Regions from separate parts of the Anaeromusa sp. genome, predicted to be linked through region 1. Evidence: riboswitches for the same ligand, from Rfam matches in the RefSeq annotation. Region 1 holds a riboswitch; each other region holds the start of a gene.

Region 1 (2,261 bases):
GTAGCAAAATCATGCATATATAAGTCCTCCTTGAAGGCGACGTTGCTTTACTCGCATCTCACGCTAAACGGGTTCTTTTTCCGCCGGACATCGTCAGAAAGCCTCGGTATAGCGCCGCTATGCCTGTGCTTTCTTTCTCGTCTGGCGAAAAAACTCCTTAGTTTAGCGGAGTGCTCATGAAAGCAGCGGCTCCTTTGTTTTATTTTATAGTGTTTTCGTAACCCTCTATCGTACCCTCAGTTACTTTGATTCTCTTTTTCGTTCTCTGTATTCTTCAGCCTAAAGCCTGATCCAGGTCTGCGATGAGGTCGTCGGCGTCTTCAATGCCGACGGATAGACGCAGCAGGCAGTCAGAGATGCCAAGGCGTTCACGGTCGGCGGCGGGAATGTCCGCGTGGGTTTGCACGGCGGGGAAAGTAATCAGCGTTTCAACGCCTCCCAAGCTTTCGGCAAATTGGATGAGCTGGACTTTAGCCAATACCTGGGGTACCAAAGCCGGGTCATTTACTTCAAAAGACACCATGCCGCCGTAGCCGCTGGCTTGGCTTTCATGAATCGTATGGCCGTTGTGCAGCGGCAGTCCGGGATAGAATACGCGGCTGACTTTTGGGTGTTCTAGCAGCCACCGAGAAATAGACAGCGCATTAGCGTTGTGCTTTTCCATGCGCAGCGCCAGAGTTTTCAAGCTGCGGATGAGCAGCCAACTGTCGCTGGGGCTGAGAATAGCGCCGGTAGCATTTTGCAGAAACTTTACTTTTTCGGCCAATTCCGGTTCTTTAGCGACGATGACGCCGCAAAGCAAATCGTTGTGTCCTGCAAGATACTTGGTGCCGCTATGTACGACAAGGTCGGCGCCAAGCTCTAAGGGGCGCTGGAAGTACGGCGTCAAAAACGTATTATCTACAATAAGATGGAGATTATTGCTGCGACAAAACGAAGCCAAGGCCCGCAAATCCACAATGCGCAGGAGGGGGTTTGTGGGGGTTTCAATGAAGACGGCTTTAGTTTCCGGGCGCAAGGCTTGTCCGATGGCATCGAGGGTGGTCGCGTCGACATAGGAAGCAGTCAGGCCAAAGCGCGACAGCACTTGTTCAAAAAGGCGATAAGTGCCGCCGTAACAGTCTTCGACGACAATCAAATGGTCGCCTTGCTGATACAGCATTAAAAGTGTAGTGATAGCCGCCAGACCGGAAGAAAACGCACAGGCGCCGGCGCCTCCTTCAAGGCGGGCCAGTCCTTCTTCGAGAGCTTGCCTTGTAGGATTGCCGCTGCGGGTGTAATCATAGCCGGTGCTTTCTCCCAAAGCAGGGTGGCGGAAGGATGCGGTTTGGTAAATCGGGGTGCTCAACGAGCCGGTGCGAGGATCGGCTTTGCAGCCGATTTGAACAAGCTGTGAAGAAATATGCATGATAGTCACTCCTTGCTATACTATTTTTTTTCTATTACACGTTTCGTAAAGCTGACAATACTGCCGCCGCGGATGACAATAACAATTTCTTCTTCCTGCGAGGTCGGCTCACAGGGAGGCTTTGGCGTGCTTGGATTCATGAAGGTCACCTCCGGAAAATAAAAAAACAGGCCCCAAGACGAACGGGCCTGCCGTACGTCTCTCATCTTTCAGGCGCATTGCCTGCTGGAATTGGCACCACTGCAGTTTCCTGCCGGTTGCCGGGCGTCATTGGGCCAGTCCCTCAGCCTCTCTTGATAAGAGAACTTACATATGAAGTTAAAAAGTATGGCTTTTATTAGGTTAGGCTTGTTGGAAGAAACGAGCTGTCGCCGCTGCGGCTAGTGCAGGTAACAACCGAACCGTCACTTAAAAACACCAACACCTGCTCTTCCTGACCATGGGCTTGTTCGGGTGAAAAAATAAATTCCTTTTGTTCCATGACGGCACCTCCTGTCAACTTCCGCAAAATAAAAAATCCTCTTCTCTAGAGAGAAAAGGGGTGCAAACAAATGCCCTCCTCTTATCTCCCAGGCGGCTAGCCTGCTGGAATTGGCACCACTGCAGTTTCCTGCCGGTTGCCGGGCGTCATCGGGCCAGTCCCTCAGCCTCTCTTGATAAGCGGTAAAACAACTATTTAATTTATAAAGAGAATACCATGGGTTTATGCAGGAGTCAAGAGTGAAAAAGTTATTTTGAAACAAAAATGTATAATTCAAAGGACGAAATACCGACAAATGTCCGAAAACCGACATTGAGTTCTTGGCGTGTTCACCTTAAAATAAAAGATGTGTTTTTGAGAGCGACTAAAATG
Region 2 (2,261 bases), on a different contig from region 1:
TCAAGCGGAACCGCTGCGTTCGCTGCCGCCGCAAATGCGCAGCGACCTGCTGCGAAAAAGCGAAGGCTTTCTGGAATATTCCTTCCAAAATGAAGATCGCTTAGCCTATTTCGGAAAGCTTCCCAGCACAGGCTGGACCTTGGTCATTACCTTGCCGCGCAGCTATCTTGACGAACCATTGCGCGAGCTCTTGCTGCGCTACCTCTTTTTAACGTGTTTCGCACAAATTTTAACTCTCTTTTGCATTCACCGTTTGGCGAATCAATTCATTCGCCCCTTGGAATCCCTCACTCTGCAAGCCCGCCAGGTTTCCGGCGCTGTACAGCGGCTCCAGGATCGCCTGGATGCCGGTGAAAATCCGGCCCAGCTCTCCAACTGGCTGCAAGAAGAGCCTCCAGAACGAACTACCGGAGAACGGAACTCAGAGTAACAGAGTAACGGAGAAAAGCCAGAGAAAAAGCAAAAAAGCAGTAACCCACCCCCTTGGAAAAATGTAATTCTCGGTACTCCCTCTGCCTTTCTCTAATACCTCTGTTCCTCTGTGTAAACGTTCCCCATACCCCGATCCCAAGCCCCCAGGAGAAAATTGTCCCGGAAAGCCTTGACAAACAATACATTTGCGCCGTATTATTAGTTCTAGTTACAAAAAACTGTATAGAGTAACTCTTATCAAGAGCGGTGGAGGGACTGGCCCTTTGAAACCGCGGCAACCGGCCTCCCGAGGCGTCCGGTGCTAAATCCAGCGGAATGCATGCGTTCCGGCAGATGAGGGAGAGCATTACCGCCATTACGCGTCTCTTTTCTTCTGAAAAGAGACGCTTTTGCATAATAAGAAGAGGAGGCCTACTATGTCCACGCAAAAAAGCTATGAAGAAATCAACGAGCGCATCCGCAAAGGCCAGGCGGTCGTGCTCACCGCAGAAGAAGTCAGCAAAATGGCCCAAGAGCAAGGCGTAGCCGCCGTAGCCCGCAAGGTCGATGTCGTTACCACCGGCACCTTCGGTCCCATGTGCTCCTCCGGCGCCTTCTTAAACTTCGGCCACAGCGAGCCTCCCATCCGCATGAAGCGCGTCTGGCTTAACGACGTGCCGGCTTATGCAGGTATTGCCGCCGTAGACGCTTATATCGGCGCTACGGAAGTCTCCGACAGTGACGAGCACTACGGCGGCGCCCATGTCATTGAGGAGCTCATTGCCGGTAAAAAAGTGCATCTGCGGGCTACGTCTCCCGGCACGGACTGCTATCCCCGGCGCAGCATCGACACCTGGATCTCTAAGGACGATTTAAACGAATGCTTCCTCTTTAACCCCCGCAACGCCTACCAAAATTACGGCGCCGCCACCAATACGTCCGAGCGCATTCTCTACACCTATATGGGCATGCTGCTGCCCCGCTGCGGTAATGTTACTTATTCCACCGCAGGCGAGCTCAGCCCGCTCCTCAACGATCCGTATCTGCGCACCATTGGCCTGGGCACGCGCATCTTCTTGGGCGGCACCGAAGGCTATATCGCCTGGAACGGCACACAGCACAATCCCTCGCGTCCTCGTAACGATTGCGGCATCCCCACCGGAGGCGCAGCCACCTTGTCGCTTGTGGGAGACCTCAAAGCCATGAGCCCGGATTTTATCCGCGCCGCAGTCTTTGAAAAATACGGCATCAGCCTTTCCGTGGGCGTCGGCATTCCTATTCCGGTGCTGGACGAAGACGTCGCCAGGGCGGTCTCGGTAACTAATGCCGACATCGAGACCTCTCTTTTCGATTACAGCGTACCCTCGCGCAACCGCCCCGCTTTGGGAACCTACACCTATGCACAGCTGCGCAGCGGCAGTATCTCCTTCAAGGGCCGCAGCTTACGCACCGCGCCCATGTCCAGCCTCCCGAAAGCGCGGCAGATTGCCGGACAGCTCAAGGACTGGATTGCCGCCGGGCGTTTTGAAGTCAGCCGCCCTGTAGCGCCATTGCCGGAAACAGCGAAACTGAACAGCCTGGAAATCCGCAAGGAGGGTGAATAACATGCCGGCTACTGAACGAATTTTACTGAATTTCACCGCCGAGTCTTACGATAAAGCCATCGCCTACCATTTGGTCAAAGACTTTGAACTGAAAATCAACATTCTCCGGGCGGAAATCACCCCCGGTGAAGAAGGACACCTGCTGCTGGATCTGGTGGGAGAAGACGCCCAAATCGCCGCGGCCCTGGAATTTCTTACGTCCGAAGGCATTGAAACCACTTCGGTCCGCCGCCAGATTCGCGTAGA
Region 3 (2,261 bases), on a different contig from region 1:
CTCCGCTACTCCATAATGCTCCAGCAAGGCGTAGATTTGGGCTAAGTTGTCGAGCGCCCGGCGGCTGACGTCATTATTCACCAAACTGCGAGCTTCTTCAAGCAATTCTCGTTTGCCATGCAGCAAGGGAATGCGGCGTAAAAGCTGCTGCACTCCTGCAGAAATGCCACTGTCTACGAGCAATTTTTCCAAACCGACTAAATCCCGGCTTGTTAAAGCCTGGCGAATTTCCCGGCTCCGCTCCCCTTGCAAGCCGGCTTCCGCTAAAAGACCGTTGATAAAATCCACTTGCCCCAAGCTGATTTGAAAAGAAACCAGTCCCGCATCCAACAGACTTTCCACCGCCAAGGCCACTACCTCGGCGTCTGCCGTAGCACCGCCTTCACCCAAAAGTTCAACTCCGGCCTGGTAAAATTCGCACTGCCGTCCAGCCTGCGCCTCTTCATATCGAAATACATTCGCTAAATAGCAAAGCCGCAAAGGCGCCTCTTGATCCTTCAGGCGAGTGGCCGCCACTCTGGCAATGGGAGTAGTCATGTCCGGACGCAAGGCTAAAAGACGATTATGGCGATCGAAAAATTTGTATAAATGCGCCTCAATTCCCTCACTGCCCGCCTGCAAGGTTTCCATATATTCCATCGTAGGCGTAATGATTTCCTCATACCCCCAGCGGGCGAACAAACGAATGAGACTTTCCTCCACTTGTCGTTTCTGCCCCACTTCGCCTGGCAGGAAATCACGCATCCCATAGGGAATTTTAGGTACAAATTCATTCTTTCTCATGTATATCTTCGTCTCCTTGCTCCGCCTCATTTTTTACTTCCATGCGTTCTAAAATCAGCTTATAACCGTCAGCGCCGTAATGCAGACAGCGCTTAACACGGCTGATTGTAGCGGTGCTGGCCCCGGTACGCTCTACAATTTCGTCATACGTATGCTTTTTGCGCAGCATCCGAGCTACTTCCAACCGCTGCGCCAGCGCCTTAAGCTCGCTGATCGTACAAATGTCTTCAAAGAGTTGATAACATTCTTCCACTGTTTCCAACTGCAATACCGCTTCACACAAATGGTCGGTAAGAACATCCTTCAACTTCGGATTTACCATTAGACTACCCCTTTCATTAACACATGAACATCTTATACATATTCTACCTTTCCCTTCAAAGTCCTCCCTTCACCTCTTTTCTTCTTTAGTTTGTGAAACTATTTTTTTCTTGACAGCGCTCTAGACGCGTGCTAAAGTTATTCTCACGTAATCAATTGCATCCGTAAGCATTTGATTCCTATAAACTGATAATTTCATATTTTTTCATCAAGAGCTGGCAGAGGGACGGGCCCGATGAAGCCGCGGCAACCATCACACAGGTGAACGGTGCCAATTCCTGCAGGATACGCCTGGCAGATGAAGAACTGAGTTTTACTCATGACGTCTCTTCGCTTGCCACGAAGAGATTTTTTTGTATTTACATGCATATTGCAGAGAGGGGATTCACCATGATTCAGCTAGAAAACATTGAAAAAACTTATCCCGCTTCCGGCGGTTCCGACGCCGTTCACGCCTTGCGGGGCATCAGCCTCACCATTGAAGAGGGAGAGATTTTTGGAGTCATCGGCAAGAGCGGCGCTGGCAAGAGCACCCTCATTCGCTGCATCAATCTTCTGGAGCGGCCCACTGCCGGCACGGTCATCGTTAACGGTCAAGAACTGACTTCTTTTAATGAACAGCGGCTGCGGGAAGCGCGCAAAAAAATCGGCATGATTTTTCAACATTTTAATCTGCTTTCCTCCCGCACGGTATTTGATAACGTAGCCTTCCCTTTAGAACTGGCTGGAGTCAGCAAAAAAGAAATCGAACAAAAAGTCAGCCGCCTCTTGGAGCTGGTTGAGCTGTCCGATAAACGCGATCAATATCCGGCCCAGCTTTCAGGCGGACAAAAACAGCGCGTAGGCATCGCGCGGGCGCTGGCCAATCAGCCAACGGTACTGCTTTGCGATGAAGCCACCTCCGCCCTAGACCCGCAGACCACCAAGGCAATTTTGGAACTGCTAAAGAACATTAATAAGCAGCTCGGCCTGACCATTGTGCTTATCACGCATGAAATGCAGGTCATTAAAGAAATTTGCGACCGCGTCGCCGTCATTGAAAACGGCGTCATCAGCGAAGAAGGGCCGGTTCTGGATGTATTCACCCAGCCCCAAACCGATACGACCAGAGAATTCATCCGCACCATCATTAACCATGATCTGCCGGAAATTCTTGC

The links. A riboswitch is a leader RNA that binds a small molecule or an ion and turns the genes downstream of it on or off. The one in region 1 is predicted to bind S-adenosylmethionine.
Region 2: linked by a shared signal. The riboswitch ahead of PHF27_RS01320 (homocysteine biosynthesis protein) and the one ahead of PHF27_RS11815 (PLP-dependent aspartate aminotransferase family protein) in region 1 are both predicted to bind S-adenosylmethionine.
Region 3: linked by a shared signal. The riboswitch ahead of PHF27_RS12935 (methionine ABC transporter ATP-binding protein) and the one ahead of PHF27_RS11815 (PLP-dependent aspartate aminotransferase family protein) in region 1 are both predicted to bind S-adenosylmethionine.

Annotation. Positions count from the first base shown of each region.
Region 1 is NZ_JAQUZF010000106.1:2,095-4,355, reverse strand. It holds gene PHF27_RS11820 (PLP-dependent transferase) at 1-17, opposite strand, end outside; gene PHF27_RS11815 (PLP-dependent aspartate aminotransferase family protein) at 275-1,408, opposite strand; SAM riboswitch class I at 1,608-1,711, opposite strand; gene PHF27_RS11810 (hypothetical protein) at 1,746-1,889, opposite strand; SAM riboswitch class I at 1,968-2,071, opposite strand.
Region 2 is NZ_JAQUZF010000004.1:4,093-6,353, forward strand. It holds gene PHF27_RS01315 (cache domain-containing protein) at 1-430, shown strand, start outside; SAM riboswitch class I at 664-772, shown strand; gene PHF27_RS01320 (homocysteine biosynthesis protein) at 849-2,015, shown strand; gene PHF27_RS01325 (4Fe-4S binding protein) at 2,017-2,261, shown strand, end outside.
Region 3 is NZ_JAQUZF010000138.1:3,044-5,304, reverse strand. It holds gene hisZ (ATP phosphoribosyltransferase regulatory subunit) at 1-783, opposite strand, end outside; gene PHF27_RS12940 (YerC/YecD family TrpR-related protein) at 770-1,105, opposite strand; SAM riboswitch class I at 1,307-1,409, shown strand; gene PHF27_RS12935 (methionine ABC transporter ATP-binding protein) at 1,495-2,261, shown strand, end outside.